Linked DNA regions of Phreatobacter stygius. The protein of the gene in region 1 binds, or shares a complex with, the protein of each later gene. Links are inferred from orthologs where the notes say so. Each region holds a gene or a part of one and is shown in the gene's direction. Other genes may lie near its edges. The genes, in order: dnaG and E8M01_RS29770.

Evidence for each region.
Region 2: the proteins of dnaG (region 1) and E8M01_RS29770 are in contact, whole or in part, in a crystal structure (PDB 2R6A), measured with the Geobacillus stearothermophilus proteins. The link is inferred for Phreatobacter stygius from one-to-one orthologs. Residues at the interface, in WP_049624496.1 of Geobacillus stearothermophilus: Lys456, Leu457, Leu458, Pro459, Ala460, Asn463, Ala464, Leu467, Leu535, Leu536, Ile537, Ala538, Gln544, Glu545, Asp548, Tyr549, His552; in WP_033016901.1 of Geobacillus stearothermophilus: Ser13, Glu15, Ala16, Gln18, Glu91, Leu92, Asp94, Ala95, Val96, Pro97, Thr98, Ala99, Ala100, Asn101, Tyr104, Tyr105, Ile108.

What each region holds. Positions count from the first base shown.
Region 1 is NZ_CP039690.1:777,493-784,832, reverse strand. What follows is about bases 4,375-7,340. They hold dnaG (DNA primase), read left to right. Parts: upstream 4,375-4,870; coding sequence 4,871-6,811; downstream 6,812-7,340. Other genes in these bases: rpoD (RNA polymerase sigma factor RpoD), read left to right, coding at 7,033-7,340; E8M01_RS03685 (DUF2189 domain-containing protein), read left to right, coding at 4,375-4,787. In the rest of the region: E8M01_RS03700 (ABC transporter substrate-binding protein), read left to right, coding at 24-1,613; E8M01_RS03695 (FMN-dependent NADH-azoreductase), read right to left, coding at 2,029-2,658; E8M01_RS03690 (LysR family transcriptional regulator), read left to right, coding at 2,797-3,729; more of E8M01_RS03685, read left to right, coding at 4,113-4,374. UniProt on the Escherichia coli protein: RNA polymerase that catalyzes the synthesis of short RNA molecules used as primers for DNA polymerase during DNA replication.
Region 2 is NZ_CP039690.1:6,288,330-6,304,508, reverse strand. What follows is about bases 7,134-10,111. They hold E8M01_RS29770 (replicative DNA helicase), read left to right. Parts: upstream 7,134-7,866; coding sequence 7,867-9,357; downstream 9,358-10,111. Other genes in these bases: alr (alanine racemase), read left to right, coding at 9,374-10,111; E8M01_RS29775 (outer membrane protein), read right to left, coding at 7,134-7,522. In the rest of the region: fabF (beta-ketoacyl-ACP synthase II), read right to left, coding at 1-98; E8M01_RS29815 (acyl carrier protein), read right to left, coding at 215-454; fabG (3-oxoacyl-[acyl-carrier-protein] reductase), read right to left, coding at 653-1,390; fabD (ACP S-malonyltransferase), read right to left, coding at 1,402-2,346; E8M01_RS29800 (GTP-binding protein), read left to right, coding at 2,524-3,756; rpsF (30S ribosomal protein S6), read left to right, coding at 4,061-4,579; rpsR (30S ribosomal protein S18), read left to right, coding at 4,582-4,842; E8M01_RS29785 (DUF2232 domain-containing protein), read left to right, coding at 5,009-5,959; rplI (50S ribosomal protein L9), read left to right, coding at 5,990-6,556; more of E8M01_RS29775, read right to left, coding at 6,683-7,133; more of alr, read left to right, coding at 10,112-10,492; DNA repair protein RadA, read left to right, coding at 10,513-11,925; E8M01_RS29755 (CvpA family protein), read left to right, coding at 12,484-13,092; purF (amidophosphoribosyltransferase), read left to right, coding at 13,332-14,861; E8M01_RS29745 (SDR family NAD(P)-dependent oxidoreductase), read left to right, coding at 14,874-15,617; E8M01_RS29740 (winged helix-turn-helix transcriptional regulator), read right to left, coding at 15,817-16,179. UniProt on the Escherichia coli protein: The main replicative DNA helicase, it participates in initiation and elongation during chromosome replication. Travels ahead of the DNA replisome, separating dsDNA into templates for DNA synthesis.

The sequences.
Region 1 (7,340 bases):
CCGGTTGCGAGGGGACCGCACCCATGGCCAGCAAAGCTTTCAACCGCCGTCATTTCCTGGGGGGCGCGGCGGCCGTCCTCGCCGCCCCGTCGGTTGGTCTGGCCCAGGGCGCCAATGTCCTGAAATTCGTGCCGCAGACCGATGTCGCGGTGCTCGATCCGGTCTGGACCACGACCTATCCGACCCGCGACCACGGTTTCCTGGTGTTCGACACGCTGTTCGGCATGGACGGCCAGTATCGCATGTCGCCGCAGATGCTGGACGGGGCGCTGACCGGCGACGACGGCAAGCTGTGGACGCTGACGCTGCGCGACGGTTTGAAGTTCCATGACGGGTCGAGGGTGCTGGCGCGTGACTGCGTGGCCAGCATCAGGCGCTGGGGCGCCCGCGACGCCTTCGGCCAGGCGCTGATGGCGGCGACCGACGACCTGTCGGCGCCCGACGACAAGACCATCCGCTTCCGGCTGAAATATCCGTTTCCCCTGCTGCCCGACGCGCTCGGCAAGTCGTCGCCCAGCATGTGCGCGATCATGCCGGAGCGGCTGGCCCAGACCGCGCCGACCGAGCGCATCACCGAAATGGTCGGCTCCGGCCCGTACAAGTTCCTGGTCGCCGATCGCGTGCCCGGCGCGCTGATGGCCTATCAGCGTTTCGCCGACTACGTGCCGCGCGCCAGCGGCACGCCGGACTGGTCGGCGGGCCCGAAGGTGGCCCATTTCGAACGGGTCGAATGGCGCATCATGCCGGATGCCAACACCGTGCTCGGGGCCATCCGCAACGGCGAGATCGACTGGTGGTACACGCCGGACGCCGATCTTCTGCCGGCGGTCAGGCGGCTGCGCGACGTGACCACCAAGGTCATCGACCCGACCGGCTGGATCTCGACCATGCGGCTCAACCATCTGGTGCCGCCGTTCGACAATCCGGCGCTACGCCGGGCGGTGCTGAGCTTCGTCTCGCAATCCGAATTCATGCAGGCGCAGACCAACGAACCCGAACTCTGGAAGGACGGCGTCGGCATTTTCTGCCCTGGCACGCCGCTCGCCAATGACGCCGGCATGGAGGCGCTGACCAAGCCGCGCGACATCGGCGCCGCCAAGGAGGCCATCGCGGCCGCCGGCTACAAGGGCGAGAAAGTCGTCGTGCTCGGCGCTTCCGATATCGCGGCCTCGCGGGCGCTGTCGGATATTGGCGCGGACCTCTTGAAGAAGATGGGCTTCAACGTCGACTACCAGCTGAGCGACTGGGGCACGCTGGTCCAGCGCCGCGCCAAGACCGAGCCGGTCGAGCAGGGCGGCTGGAACGTCTATCACACGTTCTGGAGCGGCACCGACATGTTCACCCCGGCAGGCCACGCCTTCCTGCGCGCCAATGGCCGCTCGGCAGGTCCTGGCTGGCCGACCATTCCGGGCCTCGAAACGCTGCGCGACGACTGGTTCAAGGCCCCGGACCTCGCCGCGCAGAAGGAGATCGCGCGACGGATCCAGACGCTGGCCTTCCAGGACGTGCCTTATGTGCCGCTCGGCCAGCGCTTCTTCCCGACATCCTATCGCAACAATCTGACCGGCGTGCTGAACGGCAATCCGGTGTTCTGGAACGTCAGGCGCGGCTGAGGCGGTCCTGGTACCGCAGCACAGTGATTATGACCCTTTGGCTGGATAGGCGCCGCGCTGATGGAGACAACGGCGCAATGGCGGCTTGGCACCACTTCCTCATGCTGGCACCACGTCGTCTTGCCCGGGCTTGTCCCGGGCATCCACGCATTCATCCGCTCGCGGCAATCAATTCGTGGATGGCCGGGACAAGCCCGGCCAAGACGAGAATTGTCCTTGGAGCAGCGGGCGCTGCATCGACCGGGCGCAGGATCCGCGCCGTGGTCCAGCACACTGTGACGTCAACACATCGTCGTGCCCAGGCTTGTCCCGGGCATCCACGCATTCATCCGCTCGCGGCAATCAACCCGTCATAACCACTGTGCAGCGGTCCTGGGCGGCGCGGCACGAGGCCGCCCCGTCCATGGTCATCCGGTCAGGCGGCTTTCGGCAGCGCGATCGGGCGCTCGGCGATCTCGCGCTCGGCGGCGGTGATCGCCTCCTGCTTCTTCTCCGGGCTGATATTGACGCCCTCGGCGCGGACGAATTCGAGGTCGGTGACGCCGAAGAAGCCGAAGATCGTGCGCAGATAGTTCTCCTGGTGATCCAGGCCAGCGGCCGGCGAGCCGGCGCTGTAGATGCCGCCGCGCGACGAGGCGACGATGATCTTCTTGGCGCCGGCGAGGCCCTCGGGGCCCTTTTCGGTATAGCGGAAGGTCTTGCCGGAGACGGCGACGCGGTCCAGCCAGGCCTTCAATTGCGAGGGAATGGCGAAGTTGTACATGGGCGCGCCGACCACGACGATGTCGGCGGCGAGGAACTCCTCGAGCGCGCGGCCGCCGGCCGCCAGGTCCTTCTGCAGGTCGGCGCCGTGCTGGCTCGGGTCGGCGGACTGGGCCGACAGATAGGCGCCCGACAGGTGAGCGATCGGATCGGCGGCGAGATCGCGATAGGTGACCTCGAGGCCGGGATGTTCGGTCTTGAGGCGCTCGACCAGCGCCGCCGTCAGGCGGCGCGACACGGAATAGTCGCCGAGAATGCCGGAATCGATGTGCAGGAGTTTCATGGCAGGTGTCCTTGTGGCGTTGCGAGACTGGACACCCGATATAGATTGAGAACGAAAAGGCTGAAGTCGGCAAAAATCGAACTGATCGTTTCGATTTGGAAACGCTGCAAGGCGCTCGCAAGGGCAGGAGTGAAGCCGGTGCAAGACCTGAACGACCTCTATCTGTTTGCCGCGGTTGTCCAGCACAAGGGCTTTTCGCCGGCCGGCCGGGCGCTCGACATCCCCAAATCCAAATTGAGCAAACATGTCGCCAGGCTCGAGCAGCGCCTTGGCGTCAGGCTGATCGAGCGCTCGACACGGCGGTTCCGGGTGACCGATATCGGCCAGGAATTCTACCAGCAATGCCAGTCGGTGCTGGCTGGCGTCGAGGTTGCCGAGGCGCTGGTCGCCAAGGCCCGCGCCGAGCCGCGCGGCATCGTCCGGCTGGCTTGCCCGCCCGATATCGCGCAGAGCCTGATGGCGCGGATCCTGCCGGCCTTCCTGAAACGCTTTGCCGAGGTCAAGGTGCAGATGCTGGTCGCCAACCGGCCGGTCGACCTGATCGAAGAGCGCGTCGACGTCGCCTTGAGGGTCAGAACCCGGCTCGACACCGATCCGAACCTGACCATGCGGATCCTCGGCCAGAGCCGGCAGGTGCTGGTGGCAAGCCCTGATTTCATCGCCCGCCATGGCGGCCATATCGGCGTCGAGACGCTTGGCCTGGTGCCGACGCTGTCGTCCACCGAACAGTTCGTCCAGGACACCTGGCACCTGACCGATCCGGACGGGCGCAAGGTCGAGGTCGCCCATGAACCGCGGCTGAGCGGCAGCAGCTTCGCCATGTTGAAACAGGCGGCGATCGAGGGGCTGGGCGTCGCGCTGCTGCCCGAGCAGGTGGCCGATGACGCGATCGACGCCGGCGCGCTGGTCCTGGTCCTGCCCGGCTGGACCGCGCCGATGGGTACGATCCACCTGGTCTTCACCACACGGCAGGGCCTGCTGCCGGCGGTGCGGGCGCTGATCGATCACATCGTCAAGGAGTATCCGCGCATGATGAAAGAATGCACGGAGGCGCTGCGCGCGGTTCCGTGAGGTCTTGGCGAGGGGGCCTAAGACTTCGGCCCAAGACTTCGGCCCAAGACTTCGGCCCGGCCCCGCCGCATCGTGTGCTCTCCTGACGCGACAAGCCTTTCGTCCCGGTGTACAAGCGGTGATACCGAGTTCAGGCTCGACGCTGGCGGCAGCGGAAGTGAATGTCCGCATTGCCGCAGTGCAAGAACGGCCTGAACGGCCTCCAAGTCGGGTGAAACGACATGGCAAAAGCACGTGCAGCTTCTCCGAAATCCTTGCGCGCCCGCGCCGATGGTGGGCCTGCGCCGGTTGCTCCGGTCAGTGTCGCGCCGCCGACGATCCGACGGATCGTCCCGGCGGATCTGAAGGACGCTTTGGCGAAAGGCCTCGATGACTTCTGGGCCATGCCCAGCCATCTCCTGTTCCTTTGCCTGATCTATCCGATCGCCGGTCTCTATCTTGGCCGGCTCGCCGTCGGTTTCGACGTGCTGCCGATGCTGTTTCCGCTGGCCGCGGGTTTCGCCTTGATCGGGCCCTTCGCGGCGATCGGGCTCTATGAGATCAGCCGGCGGCGCGAGCAGGGGCTCGACACCTCCTGGCGCCATGCCTTCGACGTGCTGCATTCGCCCTCGCGCGCGGCCATCGCCGAACTCGGCGGCGTGCTGATGGTGCTGTTCCTGTGCTGGCTCGGGGTGGCGCTGATCCTCTATCGCAGCATGTTCGGCGACGACGTGCCGCGCGATCCGATCGATTTCTTCCGCGAGATCTTCACCAGCCGGGCCGGCTGGACGCTGATTCTCGTCGGCAATGCCATTGGCTTCGTCTTTGCCGTGGTCACCTTGATGATCGGCGTGGTCTCGTTCCCGCTGCTGCTCGACCGCAATGTCGACGCCACGACGGCGATCAAGACCTCGCTCCAGGCGGTCAAGGCCAATCCGGCCACCATGGCGTTGTGGGGCCTGATCGTCGCCGCCCTCCTGGTGCTGGGCTCGATCCCGGCGCTGGTCGGGCTTGCCATCGTCATGCCGGTGCTGGGCCACGCGACCTGGCATCTCTATCGCAAGCTGATCGAGCGTTAACCGGCTTGTGCCACCAGTGCCGAAGCGGCTGGTTTCCCACAGGCCGCTTCGTTCCCAGGCGCCGGAAGTGCTAAGACGGGTTCATGCGCTTTCCGCCGTCATTCCTGGACGAGATCCGGCAACGCCTCCCCGTGTCGGAGGTGGTGGGAAAACGCGTCAAATTGAAGAAGCAGGGCCGCGAGTGGCGCGGCCTGTCGCCGTTCAACGCCGAGAAGACGCCGTCCTTTTATGTCAATGACCAGAAGGGCTTCTATCATTGCTTCTCGTCGGGCAAGCACGGCGACCAGTTCAGTTTCGTGATCGAGACCGAGGGGCTGTCGTTCCCCGAGGCGGTTGAACAACTGGCCTCGCTTGCCGGCGTGCCGATGCCCAAGGTGACGGCGGAAGAGGTTCAGCGCGCCGAGAAGGCCAAGAGCCTCTACGAGGTGTTGGAGCTTGCGGCGAAATTCTTCGAGGCGCAGCTGCAGGATCGCCAGGGCGCGAAGGCGCGCGGCTATCTCGCCGGGCGGGCGCTGGGGCCGCAGACCCAGGTGAAGTTCCGCATTGGCTATTCACCGGCCGAGCGCTTCGCCTTGAAGGAACATCTCGGTGCCAAGGGCGTGCCGGTCGGCGACATGGTGGCGGCGGGCCTGCTGGTTCATGGCGACGGCATTCCGGTTCCTTATGACCGGTTCCGCGACCGGGTGATGTTCCCGATCACCGACCTGCGCGGCCGGGTGGTGGCCTTTGGCGGCCGCGCCCTGGAAAAGGACGTGCCGGCGAAATATCTGAACTCGCCGGAGACCGAGCTCTTCCACAAGGGTTCGCTGCTCTACAACGCCTTCGGCGCCCGCGAACCCAGCCACAAGACCAGCCGGGTCATCGCGGTCGAGGGTTATGTCGACGTCATCGCCATGGTCATGGCCGGCTTTGGCGAGACGGTGGCGCCGCTCGGCACCGCGCTGACCGAAGGCCAGCTCGAACTCTTGTGGCGCATGGCGCCGGACCCGATCCTGCTGTTCGACGGCGACAAGGCCGGCCGGCGCGCCGCCTATCGCGCCGTCGATATCGCGCTGCCGCACCTGAAGCCCGGCCGCAGCCTGATGTTCGCCAGCCTGCCCGAGGGCCAGGACCCCGACGACCTGATCCGCTCCTCCGGCCGGGAGGCCATCGATGCCGTGCTGGAACGGGCCCAGCCGCTCGCTTCCATGCTGTGGCAGCGCGAGACCGAGGCTGGTGTCTTCGGCACCCCGGAAAAGCGTGCCGCGCTGGAAGCGCGTTTTACCGAGGTGGTCGCCACCATTGGCGACGAGAACGTCCGGCGGCACTATCGCGACGACGTGTTCGGCCGGCTGTCCGATCTGTTCCGGCCGCAGCAGCGCGACCGGCGCTCAGCCGGCAAGGGCGGGCCGCAAGGCGGCTTTCGCGGGCAGGGCGGCTTTCGCGGCCAGGGCGGGTTCGGCCAGGGCGGCTTCGCGGTTCCCGATCACCGGCCGTCGCCGTCCTTGTCCAATTCCGCGCTGGTGCGCGGCCCGCGCGCCTCGATGCCGCTGCGCGAGGCGCTGATTCTCACGGCCCTGCTCAATCACCCCTGGCTGATCGATGGCGCCGAGGAAGATCTCGCGGCGCTGGATTTTCGCCATCCACAGGCGGAAAGCCTCAAAGTTGCCTTGTTGGAAGTGCATGCGCACGGCGTCGAGGGAGAGCAGGTTGCCTATGCATCGGCTCTCATGGCCCATGGGCATGGTGCGCTAATCCAGCAAATCCGCGCTATTGCGACCTCCAGCGCGGTCTGGGGGGCCATGCCGGGCGCGGCGAGAATCGACGTCGAAGTCACCTTCGGCCAACTCCTGACCTTGCATCGCAAGAAGCAAGCGCTAATTAAGGAAATCAGGGATGCCGAGCGTGCCTTCGGCGATGACCCCACGGAAGCGAATGAGCACTGGCTGATCGACGTCAAACGTCGCGAAGCGGAGCTGACTGGTACCGAAGCCCTGATCGAGGGGTTCGGTCATTCGTCCGGGCGGGGGAGTCGGTCCGGATGAGCAGGCCTGGAACGACGGACGGGCAGGACCGCGCAGCGGAGACGAGGCGGCGGGTCATGGTTCATGAGGGCTTAAGGACAGAGGCCTTAAGGGTAGCGAATCACTAGCGGTCGGGGCGCGCTCCAAGCGAGCGCCGCCCCTTTTTTGGCGTTGCGGCGGGCCTTGAACCCACCCCGACGCGCCATGCGGGGTCAGCACCCCGGCGAGCGATGGACGACGAAATGGCAACGAAGGCAACCGAGAAAACGGAAGGCGCGGATCAGGAGACCGAGGCTCCCGACAGCCCGCTCCTGGACCTCTCCGATGCCGGTGTCCGTGCGATGATCAAGCGCGCCAAGAAGCGCGGCTATGTGACCATCGACGAGATCAATGCGGTCATGCCTGCGGCCTCGTTCACCTCGGACCAGATCGAAGACATGAATGCGATGCTCAGTGAAATGGGCATCAATGTCGTCGACAATGAGGATACGGCGGAAGAAGGCGAGGGTGAGGCGCCGGCGGCCGACGAGGCCGACGAAGCCGATACCGA
Region 2 (16,179 bases), 5.5 Mb from region 1 along the record:
GCGGCATTGTCGCCTTTGACGAGCCTTGCCCAGGTCGTCTCGGCTCCGCATCCAAGCGGAGATACGACACCCACGCCGGTCACCACAACACGCCGCATCATCGCTTCACCTGTTCCCGTTTCCCACACCCGAGCTCCTGAACGAAAGGCCGGAGGCGTTCAACGCTCCCCGGCCCCTCGAACATCATTTGGTTAAAGTCCAACAGCCCGAAAAATCAGGCGTTGGCAGCTTTCTCGAGGAATTTCACCGCGTCGCCGACGGTGAGAATCGTCTCGGCAGCGTCGTCCGGAATCTCGACGCCAAATTCTTCTTCGAACGCCATGACGAGCTCGACGGTGTCGAGGCTGTCGGCACCCAGGTCGTCGATGAAGCTCGCGGCCGGGACCACTTTCTCGGCATCAACGCCGAGCTGCTCCACGACGATCTTCTTCACTCGGTCAGCGATATCGCTCATAAGTTTATCCTCGTTCCATCCGACGATAAGGCACCGCCCACGATGGGACGCGGTGTGCGGCATTCAAGATTGGTGATGGCGGGCCGCTCCGCCGTGAATCTGGATCATCTCGGGAAGGCCCCCTGCCCGAACCGTCAGGCTCTCTAACACAGGCCTAAAGGTTTTGCCAGCGCGCCTCCGAAACGCCAAAATAATGAATTATATCATGGCCATGCCGCCATTGACGTGGAGCGTCTGGCCGGTGACATAGGCCGCTTCCTCCGAGGCGAGATAGACAACGGCGGCGGCAATTTCATTCGCCTTGCCGAGCCGACCCGCCGGAACACGCGTCAGGATCGTCTCCTTCTGCTTGTCGTTGAGGGCATCCGTCATGGCCGTTTCGATGAAACCGGGGGCCACGCAGTTGACCGTCACGTTGCGGCTGGCGACCTCGGCCGCAAGCGCTTTCGACATGCCGATAAGGCCGGCTTTCGAGGCTGCATAATTGCCCTGGCCGGGATTGCCGGTGACCCCGACCACCGAGGTGATCGAGACGATCCGGCCCCAGCGCTTGCGCATCATCAGCTTGGTCGCGGCCCGGGTCAGGCGGAAGCTGGCAGTCAGGTTGACTGCGATCACCTGGTCCCACTCCTCGTCCTTCATCCGGATGAACAGGTTATCGCGGGTAATGCCGGCGTTATTCACAAGAATGTCGAGCCCGCCCATCGCCTTGTCGGCAGCCGGCACCAGCGCCTCGACCTCTTCGATCGACGACAGGTTGGTCGGCAGGACATGGGCGCGCGCACCAAGAGCCGCCGCCAGTTCGTCGAGTTTCTCCCGGCGCGTGCCGGACAGGGCAACGGTTGCGCCGCGCGCATGGAGCGCTGCCGCCACCGCGCCGCCGATGCCGCCGGTCGCACCGGTGACGAGCGCCGTCTTGCCAGTCAGATCGAACATGGGAGCACCTCTTATCCGCGCGAAGCCTTGAAGGCGGCGATATCGTCGGGCGAACCGATGGCGCTGCCGGTGGCGCCCTCGGCGATCCGCTTGACCAGGCCCGACAAGACCTTGCCGGCGCCGATCTCATAAAAGCTGGTGACGCCGAGCCCGGCCATGGTCGCCACGCATTCGCGCCAGCGCACCGTACCGGTGACCTGTTCGATCAGTCGCCGGGTGATCTCGGCGGGATCGGCGATCGGCTGGGCCAGGACATTGGCGACAACAGGCACCATCGGCGCCTTGGCCGGCACGCTGGCCAGCGCCGCCGCCATGGCGTCGGCGGCCGGCTGCATCAGCGCGCAATGAAAGGGGGCGGATACGGGCAGCGGAATGGCGCGTTTGGCGCCGCGTGCCTTGGCCAGTTCGCAGGCGCGCTCGACCGCCGCCTTGTGACCGGAAATCACCACCTGGCCGGCGCCATTGTCATTGGCCGCCTGACAGACCTCGGTCTCGGCCGCTTCCGCCGCGATCGCCACCACCGCGTCGAACTCCAGGCCGAGAATCGCTGCCATGGCACCGACGCCGACCGGGGTTGCCGCCTGCATGGCCTTGCCGCGGATGCGCAGGAGCCGCGCCGTGTCGCCGATCGAAAAACTGCCGGCCGCGGCCAGCGCCGAATATTCGCCGAGCGAGTGGCCCGCGACATAGGCGACGTCGCGCGACAGGTTCAGTCCGGCTTCGGCTTCCAGCACCCTGACGACGCCGAGCGACACCGCCATCAGCGCCGGCTGGGCATTCTCGGTCAATGTCAGCGTCTCGATCGGCCCGTCCCAGATCACCGCCGACAATTTCTCGCCGAGCGCATCATCCACCTCGGCGAACACCGCACGCGCCGCGGGAAAGGCGTCGGCCAGGGCCTTGCCCATGCCGACGGCCTGGCTGCCCTGGCCGGGAAAGGTGAAAGCAACGGTCATGAAACCCTCGCGCGCTGCGTCAAAGTCGCGGCGAACTCGCATCGGGTCGCTCAAGAGTCAAGCAAGCAGTCGCCCGAATGCCGGGAAAACCTGTCGATTGGACAAGGGCTTCGCCGGCCACTTGCCGGGGGCATCGTGATTAGGTTATGTTATAGTATTACATATATAGGAGCCTTCATGCTTGCCGGTCGTTCCGATCCTCGCCTGCCCGTCACCGTGCTTTCCGGCTTTCTGGGCGCCGGCAAGACCACTCTCTTGAACCATATTCTCAACAACCGTGAAGGCCGGCGCGTGGCGGTCATCGTCAACGACATGTCGGAGGTGAATATCGACGCCGACCTCGTCCGCGACGGCGGCGCCAACCTGTCGCGGACCGACGAAAAACTGGTCGAGATGACCAATGGCTGCATTTGCTGCACCTTGCGCGACGACCTCCTGAGCGAGGTCAGGCAGCTCGCCGAGAGCGGCAAATACGAGTACCTGCTGATCGAAGGCACCGGCATCGCCGAGCCGCTGCCGATCGCCGCCACCTTCTCGTTCCGCTCCGAGGACGGCGAGGCGCTGGAGGACATCGCCCGGCTCGACTGCATGGTCACCGTGGTCGACGCGATCAATCTCCTGAGGGATTTCGGCAGTCATGACGTCCTGGCCGATCGCGGCGAAACGGCCGATGAAGGCGACGAACGCACCTTGGCGGATCTCCTGACCGACCAGATCGAATTCGCCGACGTGGTGATCATCAACAAGATCTCCTCGGTCGACACCACCCAGCAGGCACTGGTCGAAAAGATCGTCCGCGCGCTCAATCCGGACGCGCGGGTCATCACGGCCGATTTCGCCGCGGTGGCACTGGCCGAGGTGCTCGACACCGGCCGCTTCGACAAGGACACGGCCGAGACCCATCCGCTCTGGGCCAAGGAGCTCTATGGTTTCAAGGACCACGTGCCGGAAACCGAGGAATATGGCATTTCATCCTTTGTCTATCGGGCCGCCAGGCCGTTCGATCCGGTGAACCTCGACGCCTTCCTGAAGGCGACCTGGCCTGGGCTGATCCGCGCCAAGGGCCATTTCTGGCTGGCGACGCGGCCGGACTGGTGCGGCGAACTGTCGATCGCCGGGGCGGTCTGCCGCACCTCCGCCATGGGCTTCTGGTGGATCGCGGTGCCGAAGGCGCGCTGGCCCGACAGCGACGAATGGCGGGCCATGCTGAAGCGCCACTGGCACCCGGTCTATGGCGACCGCCGCCAGGAACTGGTGTTCATCGGCGCGGGGCTCGATGAGGAGCGCATGCGCGCGGCGCTCGACGATTGCCTGGTCGGCCGCGCCTCCGACACCCGGTTCGATGCCGCCGAGCACGCCGACCGCGCCGATCCCTTCCCGGCCTGGCGCAGCCAGGCCCAGGCTGCGTGAGACGTTTTGCCTTGAGCGTCTCCGTTTTTCACCGCGTCATGGCCGTGCCTGTCACGGCCATCCACGTCTTCCCCGGTCAAGACCGCGCGTGAACGCTTTAGCCTTGAACGCTTTGGATTTTCGCGTATAAGGCCGCCTTCGCTTCGATCGGCTGGTGGCTGAACGGGTGGCAGGTTCGCCTGCAGGGGGTTCTTAGATCCCCCGTCATCCGGTGTCTCCGCCTTCGAGAATTCTGTCGGGCCTGTCCAGGGCTTGAGGGGCTTCGCGCCGAAGAAGCGTCATTTCGAACGAGGAGACAGGCCGAATGCCTCTCTATGAGCACGTGTTCCTGGCACGCCAGGACGTTACTGCGCAGCAAGCCGAAGCGCTTGCGACGCAGTACAAGGACGTTATCGAAGCCAATGGCGGCTCGGTTCCCAAGACCGAGTCCTGGGGGCTGAAGTCGATCGCCTTCCGCATCCGCAAGAACCGCAAGGCCCACTACACGCTGATGAACATCGACGCGCCGCATGCAGCGGTCGCCGAGATGGAGCGTCAGATGTCGATCAATGAAGACATCCTGCGCTTCATGACCGTCAAGGTCGAGGCTCTCGAAGAGGGCCAGTCGGCCATGCTGCAGAAGCGCGACCGCGATGACCGCGGCGAGCGCGGCTTCGGCGATCGTGGCTTCGGCGGCGGCGGCGGCTTCGGCGGTCGTGACCGTGGATTTGGCGGCGGCGGCGGTGGCGACCGCAGCGGTGGTGGCGGTGGCCCCCGTCGTTTCCGTGACCGTGACGGCAGCGATGTCGAACCGGTTGTCGAAGCTGTTGCGACGGAGGAGTGATCATGACGGCCGCATCGACGACATCGACCGGTGGTGGCGCGCGCCGCCCCTTCTTCCGCCGCCGCAAGACCTGCCCGTTCTCGGGCCCGAATGCGCCGGTCATCGACTACAAGGACGTGCGTCTGCTGCAGCGCTACATTTCCGAGCGCGGCAAGATCGTCCCGTCGCGCATCACGGCGGTGTCCGCCAAGAAGCAGCGCGAGCTCGCCCAGGCGATCAAGCGCTCGCGCTTCCTCGGCCTGCTGCCTTACGTGATCAAGTAATCAGAGGCGTGATTAAGTAATCACCCGATGAGACTGCCGGCGGGACGCCCCGCGCCCCGCCGGTTCGACTGAAGAACTATGTGATCGTCGGCCGGACGGATGACCCGTCGCGGCTGAAGTTGGGGTCAAGCCCCCTAACCCTCGGGATCGAGCGGGACAGCTGACGATGGGACCGACCCTCGCCATTGCCTTCGGCGCCGGACTGGCGTCCGCCCTCCTCTTCGCGACTCTCGCGTCGGGGAACCCGCTGGCTATCGTCCTGTTCTATTTCGCGGCCCTGCCCGTGCTGATCGCAGGCCTCGGCTGGGGCCATTATGCCGGCGGCTTTGCCAGTGCCATCGGCGCGCTCGCGCTGTCGCTGGCGCTGCGCTCGCAGCTCGGCCTGTTCTTCTTCTTTTCGATTGGCCTGCCGGCCTGGATCCTGACCTATCTGGCGCTCACCGTGCGGCCGCAGCCGACCGCGGCCGATCCGGCTGCGGTTCAATGGTGCCCGCCGGGCCTGCTGCTGTCGGTCATCGGCGTTTGCGCCGTCGCCTTGACCTTGTTCGGCATGGCCGTGCTGTTCGGGCTCGATTTCGACGCCTATCAGGCGTCGCTGCGGGCAGCGGTCGACCAGACGCTGCGCCAGATGACCTCGGCCGATGCCGAAACGCAGGCGACGCTCGCCGCCTTCATGACCGCCGCCGTGCCGGTGGCCGCCGCGATCGTCTGGACCTTCGTCACCGCGCTCAACCTGTTCGTCGCCGGCCGCATCGTGCGCGCCTCCGGCAGGCTTGCGCGGCCCTGGCCGGACCTGCCCTCGATGCGGCTGCCGCGCTGGATGGCCGGCGCCTTGCTCGCCGGGTCGCTGGCGTCTTTCGCGCCCGGGGTCATCGGCCATGTCGGCATCATCGTGATGGCGGTCGGCCTGGCGGTGTTCGCGCTCGCCGGTTTCGCGCTCGCCCATGACGTGACCCGCGGCTGGGGCATGCGCGGCTTCGCGCTCGGCCTGCTCTATGCGATCACCTTCATCATCGGCTGGCCGATGATCTTCGTGGCGCTCGCCGGTCTCGCCGACGTGCTTTTCAACCTGAGGGACAAGCGCCAGGCGCCGCCCTCGGCTCCCTCCAACACATGACATGCATCTGACAACACAAGGAGATTGAACATGGATGTGATTCTGCTGCAGCGCGTCGCCAAGCTCGGCCAGATGGGCGAAGTGGTGAAGGTGAAGCCGGGTTATGCCCGCAACTACCTTCTGACCCAGGGCAAGGCCCTGCGCGCCACCGAGACCAACCGCAAGAAGTTCGAGACCATGAAGGTCCAGCTCGAGGCCCATAACCTCGAACTGAAGAAGGATGCCGAGGCCATCGCGGCACGGCTGGACGGCACCACCTATGTGGTCATCCGCCAGGCTGGCGAGACCGGCCATCTCTACGGCTCGGTGTCGGCCCGCGATCTCTCCGAGGCGATCACCGCCGGCGGCGTGACGGTCGAGCGCTCGATGATTCAGCTCGACAGCCCGATCAAGGCCATCGGCCTGCACAAGGTGACGATCGCGCTGCATCCGGAAGTCGACGCCCATGTCACCGTCAACGTCGCCCGTTCGGTCGGCGAGGCCGAGCGCCAGACCCAGGGCGAGGACCTGACCCAGCGCGCCGAGGAGCCGACCTTCGAAACCTTCAATCCGGAAGATTTCCAGGACGGTGGCGAGGCTGGCCAGCCCGAGGCCTGAGCCGTCGGATCAAGCCGGCCGCCGGGTGGCGGCCGGTACCAAATGCAAAACGCCCGGCTGCGAAGCCGGGCGTTTTTCGTTTGGGCCGTCGGGCGCTGGACTGCGCCCTCGCCCCGAACTTTGGGATCAATAGCGCGCGATGATCGGTTCGACTGCCATCGGCGGCGCACCGAACAGGTAGCTCACGCCAACCCGGATGGCATGGGTTTCGATCCGGTTGTTGATGTCGGACGAATTCGGATTGATCGAGCAGGCCGCGGTGGCCAGGCAGCTCTTCGAGCCGTAATTGGTGTAGCGATATTCGAGACGGGCCGACCAGTTATAGGAGAACTTGTGCTCGATGCCGGCGCCGATGGTCCAGCCGAAACGCGTCGAGTTGTATTTCACGACATGGCCGACGAAGCCCTGGCAATCATCGAGAACGGTACAGGCCTTGAAGTTGGCGAAGGCAAGACCGCCGGTCATGTAGAACAGCGTCTTGTGATGGGTCCAGCCGAGACGGGCGCGGACCGAGCCTTGCCAGTTGGACTGGAGGCGCTGCTGATAATGGTTGCCGACGCCGAAATCCGGATTGGAATTGTACCAGGACGACTGGATCGCACCCATCGGGCCTTCGAAGTCGGCTTCGATGCCGAACAGCACTTGATTGAACAGGCGCTGATAGCCGGCATGGAGACCGTAGCTGAAGCGCGTATTGGCATAGTCGTAGTCGAAGTCGTAATGCATCACGCCATTGCCATCGGGCCGCTGCGCGCCGGTGGCGTCGCTATGCGAACCCCAATTGCGCTGCGACTGCAGGCCGACCTGACCGCCGATATAGAAGCCGCTCCATTTGTCGACATAGCTCGGAGCAGCAGCAATGACTTCCGAGCCTCGGAGCGCTGCTCCGCCGAGGTCGGCCGCCTGAGCCCCGACCGCTGTGAAGGCCGCTAGGGCGACCATGGGTAATGCGACACGCTTGAACATGGGAGCGCCCCTTCACGAATGAGTAACCGCTTGTGCGGATGGCAAAGGGATCGCATGGCAGAGTTAACGTTGGGTTTCCGTATTAGGTAAAAAGGTGATTTCGCCGCGACATCTATGGGGTCCGAGTCGATTTCTTGCCCAGGGCTTGCGCCACCGGGCGCGGCGGGCCGGGCGCGAACAAGCCGGCGGCGTGTCAACCGGCAAAGCGTTCGCCTTTCCGGACCTGTGAGAATCGGGGACATTGCGGTCTCACCGACCGCCGCCAAAAAACGCTTCGCGCGGGCTGGTCCCAAGCCTGCTAGAGACGGGGTCCCCTGAACTCTCCAGCCGAAGTCTGAAACGCAATGGCCGCCCTGCCCGCCCTGATGCCTGTCGGCTCCACCGACCTGACGTTTCGCCAGGCGCCACAGAACATGGAGGCCGAGCAGGCGCTGCTGGGCGCGATCCTGGTCAACAACGAGGCGTTCTACCGGGTTGCCGACTTCCTCGATTCGAAACATTTCTTCGACCCGCTGCACCAGAAGATCTACGAGACCACCGCCTCGCTGGTCCGCAGCGGCAAGCTCGCCACGCCGATCACGCTCAAGACCTTCCTCGATCCCAATATCGACATCGGCGGATTGACGATCGTCCAATATCTGGCGCGGCTGGCCGGTGAAGCCACCACCATCATCAATGCCGAGGATTATGGCCGCTCGATCTATGACCTGGCGATTCGCCGGGATCTGATCCAGATCGGCGAAGGCATGGTCAATGTCGCCTATGACGCGCCCGTCGACATGCCGCCGCGCACGCAGATCGAGGATGCCGAGCGCAACCTGTTCGCGCTGGCCGAGACCGGCCGCTATGACGGCGGCTTCCAGCGCTTCACCGACGCGGTGGCGCGGGCCCTCGACATGGCGGGCCAGGCCTACCAGCGCGACGGCCACCTCTCGGGCATTTCCACCGGCCTGCGCGACCTCGACAAGACGCTCGGCGGCATGCAGCCCTCCGACCTCGTCGTGCTGGCCGGCCGCCCGGCCATGGGCAAGACCGCGCTCGCCACCAATATCGCCTTCAATATCGCCAAGGCCTACAGGTTCGAGGTCGAGGCCGACGGCACGCACAAAACCACCAATGGCGGCATTGTCGGCTTCTTCTCGCTGGAAATGAGCTCCGACCAGCTCGCCACCCGTATCGTGGCCGAGCAGGCGCAGATTTCCTCCTACAAGATCCGCCGCGGCGACATCCAGGAAGACGAGTTCTACCGGCTGACCGAGGCGGCGCGCGAAATCCAGGCCATTCCGTTCTACATCGACGACACCGGCGGCCTGTCGATCTCGCAGCTGACCGCCCGCGCCCGCCGCCTGAAACGTCAGCGCGGCCTGGATTTCATGGTGGTCGACTATCTCCAGCTCCTGTCCGGTTCGTCGAAGAACAACCAGAACCGGGTGCAGGAACTGACCGAGATCACCACCGGCCTGAAGGCGCTGGCCAAGGAGCTGAACGTGCCGATCCTGGCGCTGTCGCAGCTGTCGCGCCAGGTCGAATCGCGCGACGACAAACGTCCGCAGCTCGCCGATCTTCGCGAATCGGGCTCGATCGAGCAGGACGCCGACGCCGTCATGTTCGTGTTCCGCGAGGAATATTATATTCAGAACCGCGAACCGAAACCGGGCACCGAAGAGCATATCAAGTGGCGCGACGAGATGGCCCGGCTGCACGGCAAGGCCGAGGTGATCATCGGCAAGCAGCGTCACGGCCCGACCGGCACGGTGACCTTGCAGTTCGAGGCGAACGTGACGCGGTTCTCGGATCTCGCCGAAGAGGACCACCTGCCCCAGAGGCTGGAATAAGGGCTGGAATAGCACCATGAGCGGCATGTCCGACGTTCCGGCCGACGAGGCCGGCGCACGCTTGACCGTCGATCTCGGCGCCCTCAAGCGCAATTACCAGGCGCTCGCCGCCATGACCGCCGGCGCGGAATGCGCCGCCGTGGTCAAGGCCGATGCCTATGGCATCGGCATCGAGGCGGCCGGTCCGGCGCTGGCCGCCGCCGGCGCCCGCACATTCTTCGTGGCTCATCTCTCGGAAGCCCGGCGGTTGCGCGCCGTGCTGCCGTCGGCCGCCATCTACGTCTTGAACGGCCTGTTCGGCGAGGCGCTCGCAACCTATGCCGACCACCAGCTGCGGCCGGTGCTCGGCAGCCGTGACGATATCGAGCGGTTCAGCGCCTTCTGCAGCCAGACGGCCAGGCGCTGGCCGGCCGCCATTCATGTCGATACCGGCATGAACCGGCTCGGCCTGGACCTGGCCGAGGCGGCGCTGCTGGCCGAGCCCGGACCTCATGCGCTGGCCTTCGAGCCGGCGCTGCTGATGAGCCATTTCGCCTGCGCCGACGAACCCGGCCACCCGCTGACGGCAAGGCAGGTCGACCGCTTCGCCCAGGTGCGCGGGCTGTTCCCGGGCGTGCCCGGCTCGCTCGCCAATTCCGCCGGCTGCACGATGAGCGCGGCGCGCCACGACCTCGCCCGGCCGGGCGTCGCGCTTTACGGCGCCCGCTACCGGGCCGACCGTGCGCCGCTCGAGCCGGTGGTCCGCCTGGACGCGCCGCTGGTGCAGGTGCGCGAGGTGCGCGCCGGCGACACGGTCGGTTACGGCGCGACCTGGAGCGCGTCGCGGCCGAGCCGCATCGGCATCGTCTCGGTCGGTTATGCCGACGGCTATCTGCGCTCAGCCGGCACCACCAACCATCAGGCCGGAGCCTATGCCAGGGTCAATGGCGTGACCTGCCGGCTCGCCGGGCGCGTCTCGATGGACCTGATCGCCATCGACGTGACCGATGCCGGCCAGGCGGCGCCTGGCGACACGGTGACCCTGATCGGCGACGGGATTGGCGTCGACGACGTCGCCGAGGCCGCCGGCACGATCGGCTACGAGGTGCTGACCAGCCTTGGGCGGCGCTATAACAGGCGCTATACCGGAGGCTGATTCCAGCTCCAGCAGGCTCCATGGCGCGCAACATCACGTCTTTCGTCTGTCAGTCCTGCGGTGCCAGCTATGGCCGCTGGCAGGGCAAATGCGAGAGCTGCGGCGCCTGGAACACGATCGCCGAGGAAAATGTCGGCACCGGCGTCGGCGGGACGCCGGCCAAAGGCTCGGCCAAGAAGGGCCGCACCTTCGCGCTGGCCGGCCTCGACGGCGTCGGCGATCAGGCACCGCGCACCGAAACCCAGGTCGGCGAACTCGACCGGGTGTTCGGCGGCGGACTGGTCAAGGGTTCGGTCATCCTGATCGGCGGCGATCCCGGCATCGGCAAGTCGACGCTGCTGATCCAGGCCTCGGCCCGGCTCGCCCGCATGGGCCACCGGGTCGTCTATATCTCCGGCGAAGAGGCGGTCGACCAGGTCCGGCTGCGCGCCGAGCGGCTCGGCCTGACCGCCTCGCCGGTCGAGCTCGCGGCCGAAACCAATGTCGAGGATATCGTCGCCACCCTGTCGGAAGGGCCGACGCCGCGGCTGGTGGTGATCGATTCGATCCAGACCATGTGGACCGACAAGGTCGAGAGCGCGCCGGGCACGGTCAGCCAGGTCCGCTCGGCCGCCCAGGTGTTGATCCGCTACGCCAAGAAGTCCGGCGCGGCGGTGATCCTGGTCGGCCATGTCACCAAGGACGGCCAGATCGCCGGCCCGCGCGTGGTCGAGCACATGGTCGACGCGGTGATGAGCTTCGAGGGCGAAGGCGGCCATCATTTCCGCATCCTGCGCGCAGTGAAGAACCGCTTCGGCCCGACCGACGAGATCGGCGTGTTCGAGATGACCGGCAAGGGCCTGCGCGAGGTGCCGAACCCGTCGGAACTGTTCCTCGCCGGCCGCGACCTCGGCGCGCCGGGAACCGCGGTCTTTGCCGGCATGGAGGGCACCAGGCCGGTGCTGGTCGAGATCCAGGCACTGGTCGCGCCCTCGACGCTGGGCACGCCGCGGCGCGCCGTGGTCGGCTGGGACCCGGCGCGGCTGTCCATGGTGCTGGCGGTGCTCGATGCCCATTGCGGCGTCCGGCTCGGCAGCCATGACGTCTACCTGAATGTCGCCGGTGGGCTGCGGATCGCCGAGCCGGCGGCCGATCTGGCGGTGGCGGCGGCCCTGGTGTCGTCGCTGACCGGCGCGGTGATGCCGGCCGACGCGGTCTATTTCGGCGAGGTCAGCCTGTCCGGCGCGGTCAGGCCGGTGGCGCAGGCCGCGGCGCGGCTGAAAGAGGCCAAGAAGCTCGGCTTCACCAGGGCCGTGGTGCCGGAAGTGGCGCGCGGCGAAGCCGGCGAGCCGGGGCTCGGCACCCAATCGGTCAACAACCTTTCGACGCTGGTCGCCGACATCGCCGCCTCCGGCGTCGGCGCGCGCAAACCCAAGGCCGTCGCGAACGAATAGGCGGCTCGGCTTTGAGATTACCGCTTCGAGGTCAGGGCGGCCGGGGCGCGGATCCGATGGGATCTGCGACGGGAGCGCCTGGGCTGAATGCGTGGATGGCCGTGACAAGCCCGGCCAAGACGAGAAGCGGCGTCGACGGAAGCACACCGGATCGCCGGTCGCGTAGACCAGCAGGCCAGGACAGCGCGAGCCCCACATCGTCTTGCCCGGGCTTGTCCCGGGCATCCACGACTTGCCGGCCTTGCGGCGGCCGCGGCGCAGGCCCGTAAGGATCCGTCACGGGAACAACCGGGCTGAATTCGTGGATGGCCGGGACGAGCCTGGCCAAGACGAGACGTGCCGGCCGGCTCACATGCGCTTGCCGGCACGGGTCCGGGATCAGCGGTCCATCGGAATGCCGGATGGACCTGCAACGCCACCGATCAGGCGGCTGGATTACCGGCGCGATTTGCCTGTGGTTGACGGGGTGACGGCAGCCGCATGCCTCGCTATAAGCGCGTGATCGCGCGGCCTGTTGCGACTCGCGTCAGTCATTTTGCTTGCCCGGAGCCCTCCCCGATGCCGGTCACCTATCTCGACATTGGCCTCGCCGTGATCATGCTGATTTCAGCTTTGCTCGCGATGGTCCGTGGCTTCGTCCGCGAGGTTCTGTCGATCGCCTCCTGGGGCCTGGCGGCGCTCGCCACGTGGTGGGCCTTCCCGCGGCTGCTGCCGCTCGCCCAGACCCAGGTGTCGAACGAACTGGCGGCCAAGGCGATCGTCATCGCCGGCGTGTTCCTGACCGTGCTGGTGGTCGTCTCGCTGATCACCATTCGCATCTCCGACGCCATTCTCGACTCCAAGATCGGCGTGCTCGACCGCACCCTCGGCTTTGCCTTCGGCCTGGCCCGCGGGCTGGTCATCGTGGTGGTCGCCTTCGCCTTCTTCACCTGGCTGGTGCCCAACACCAACCGGCCGGACTGGGTCGCCAAGGCCAAGTCTTACGCGCTGCTCGACAGCACCAAGGACTGGCTGATCGAGAAATTGCCGCAGGACATCGAAGGTTCGGATATTCTGCGCCGGCTGAACCGCTCGCAGCAGCCCGCCGCCGATGCCGCGGCGCCGCCGGCCGCACCGGGAACGGCTCCCGCGGCGCCGCCGGCCCAGCCGCAGCCGCGTCGCCCATAGGGCGATGACTTGGCGATAAAAGCCTGTTCGGGCGGCGCATGGCCGCCGTGCATGGGGTGGAAAGGACTTTCTAACCGGCGCATCGCCCCGCATATGACGTGACGGGGCGACGATCGGAGCCTTCGGGACGCTGATGCGATCGATCCGGATCGAATCGGGGCCCGTATTTCTGTTGGCCACGAGATCGAACCGGCGCCCGCTTCCGGGCCCCGGCGATGTCGTTCTTGGACGAGGACACCATGACGCGATCCCTGGAGGTGCGCCTCCACGAGGCGGACCTGGAGCATCAGCGCGAGGACTTCGACCCCCAGACCCTGGATGACGGGGCCTTCGACAGTGAAGCAGACCGGCTGCATGAGGAATGCGGCGTCTTCGGTGTCCACAACCATCCGGATGCCGCGGCGCTGACCGCGCTCGGCCTGCACGCCCTGCAGCATCGCGGCCAGGAGGCCGCCGGCATCGTGTCGTTCGACGGCGCCCGGTTCCATTCGGAACGTCGGCTCGGCCTGGTCGGCGACAATTTCTCCAAGCGCGAAGTGATCGAACGCCTGCCCGGCCAATCGGCCATTGGCCATACCCGCTATTCGACCACCGGCGGCACCATTCTGCGCAACGTCCAGCCGCTGTTCGCCGAGCTCGAGACCGGCGGTTTCGCGGTCTGCCACAACGGCAACCTGACCAATGGCCTGACTCTGCGCCGCCGGTTGATCGCCGACGGCGCGATCTACCAGGCGACATCGGACACCGAAGTCATCCTGCACCTGGTCGCCCGTTCCCGGCGCAACCGTTTCACCGACCGGTTCATCGACGCGCTCGGCCAGATCGAGGGCGGTTATGCCTTTGTCGGCATGACCAACAAGAAACTGATCGGTGCCCGCGACCCGCTCGGCATCCGGCCGCTGGTGATCGGCGAGCTCGGCGGCAAATATATCCTGACCTCCGAGACCTGCGCGCTCGACATCATCGGCGCACGCTTCGTGCGCGAGGTCGCCGTTGGCGAGGTCGTGGTCATTTCCGACCAGGGCCTGGAATCGATCATTCCGTTCCCGCAGCGCAAGCCGCGCCCGTGCATCTTCGAATATGTCTATTTCGCGCGGCCGGACTCGATCGTCGACGGCAAGAATGTCTATGGCCTGCGCAAGCAGATCGGCGCGACCCTGGCCAGCGAAGCGCCGGTCGAAGCCGATGTGGTGGTGCCGGTGCCCGATTCCGGCGTGCCGGCGGCGATCGGCTTCGCGCATCGGTCGGGCATCCCCTACGAGCTCGGCATCATCCGCAACCACTATGTCGGCCGCACCTTCATCCAGCCGACCCAGACGGTGCGTGAGCTCGGCGTGCGCCTGAAACATTCGGCCAACCGGGCGGTTGTCGAGGGCCAGCGCATCGTGCTGGTCGACGACAGCATCGTGCGCGGCACGACCTCGCGCAAGATCGTCCAGATGATGCGTGATGCCGGCGCCCGCGAGGTGCATTTCCGCATCGCCTCGCCGCCGATCAAGTTTCCCGACTATTACGGCATCGACATGCCGGACCAGGACAAGCTCCTGGCGGCGCGCATGTCGCTCGAGGAGATGAAGGTCTATCTCGGGGTCGATTCGCTCGCCTTCATCTCGATCGACGGGCTCTACCGGGCGCTCGGCGAACCGGGCCGCGACCCGGTGCAGCCGCAGTTCACCGACCACTATTTCACCGGCGACTACCCGACGCCGATCACCGACCTGGTCAGCGAAAGCGCCAAGCAGCTCTCGCTGCTCGCCGAAGCGAGCTGAGACGCCATTTCCATGACCGACAAGCCCCTTTCAGGCCGGGTGGCCTGCATCACCGGAGCCTCGCGCGGCATCGGGCGCGAGACCGCCCTGCTGCTCGCCGCGGCCGGCGCCCATGTGGTGGCCGTGGCGCGCACCCAGGGCGGCCTGGAGACGCTCGACGATGCGATCCGCCAGATCGGCGGATCGGCGACGCTGGTGCCCCTGGACGTCAAGGACGGCGATGGCCTGGATCGCCTCGGGCTCGCCATCCATGAGCGTTGGGGCAAGCTCGACGTGCTGGTGGCGAACGGCGCCATTCTCGGGCCGATCTCGCCGCTCGGCCATATCACGCCGAAGGAATGGGATCACACTGTCGCGGTTAACCTGACCGCGCAATGGCGCTTGATACGTTCGTTCGATCCGCTGCTGCAGCAATCCGATGCCGGCCGCGCGGTCTTCGTCTCGTCCGGCGCGTCGTGGCGCAACCGGCCGTTCTGGGGCCCCTATTCGGTGACCAAGGCAGCGCTCAATTCGCTGGCTTTGACCTATGCGGCGGAGACCGAGAACAGCCCGATCCGGGTCAACCTGTTCAATCCGGGCCCGATCCGCACCAGCATGCGGGCGCAGGCCATGCCCGGCGAGGACCCGGCGACGCTGGAGGGCCCGGAAGGCCCGGCGCGCGCCATTCTGGCGCTCTGCCTGCCCGACGTGACCGAAACCGGCAAGATCTACGACTATCCGACCAAGACGCTGAAAGCGTTCCAGGAACCGGCCTGAGGCGTGCGCAAAGCCTCGCCCGCTTGCGGGAGAGGGTGGCCGCGGAGCGGCCGGGTGAGGGTCTGAAAAGGGCCCGCCCATCATTTCGGTGCGCAATGCGCGTCGCGCATCGACGCAACCACCCTCACCCGCCGGCTCCGCCGGCACCCACACCCCAAGAAGACGTGGGCGAGGGTTGACGCGTGACGACGTGCTGGCCTCACGCCGCCTGCGACAAGCCCTCGGTCCCGTCGTAACGCTGCTGCGCCGCCACGACGTCGGCAAGGTGGGTTTCGGCCCAGAGGCGCAGGCTGTCGACCGCCGAATAGAGCGTCCGGCCGAGCTCGGTGATCGAATATTCCACGGTCACCGGCACGGTCGCGAAGGCCTTGCGGCCGACCAGGCCGTCGCGCTCCAGGCTCTTCAGCGTCTGCGACAGCATCTTCTGCGAGATGCCGTCGATCCGCCGGCGCAATTCGTTGAAGCGCAGGGGCTCGCTGGCGAGCAGGAGCAGGATCAGCACCGCCCATTTGTCGCCGACGCGGTCGAGCACCACGCGGGTCGGGCATTTGCCGTCGAAAAC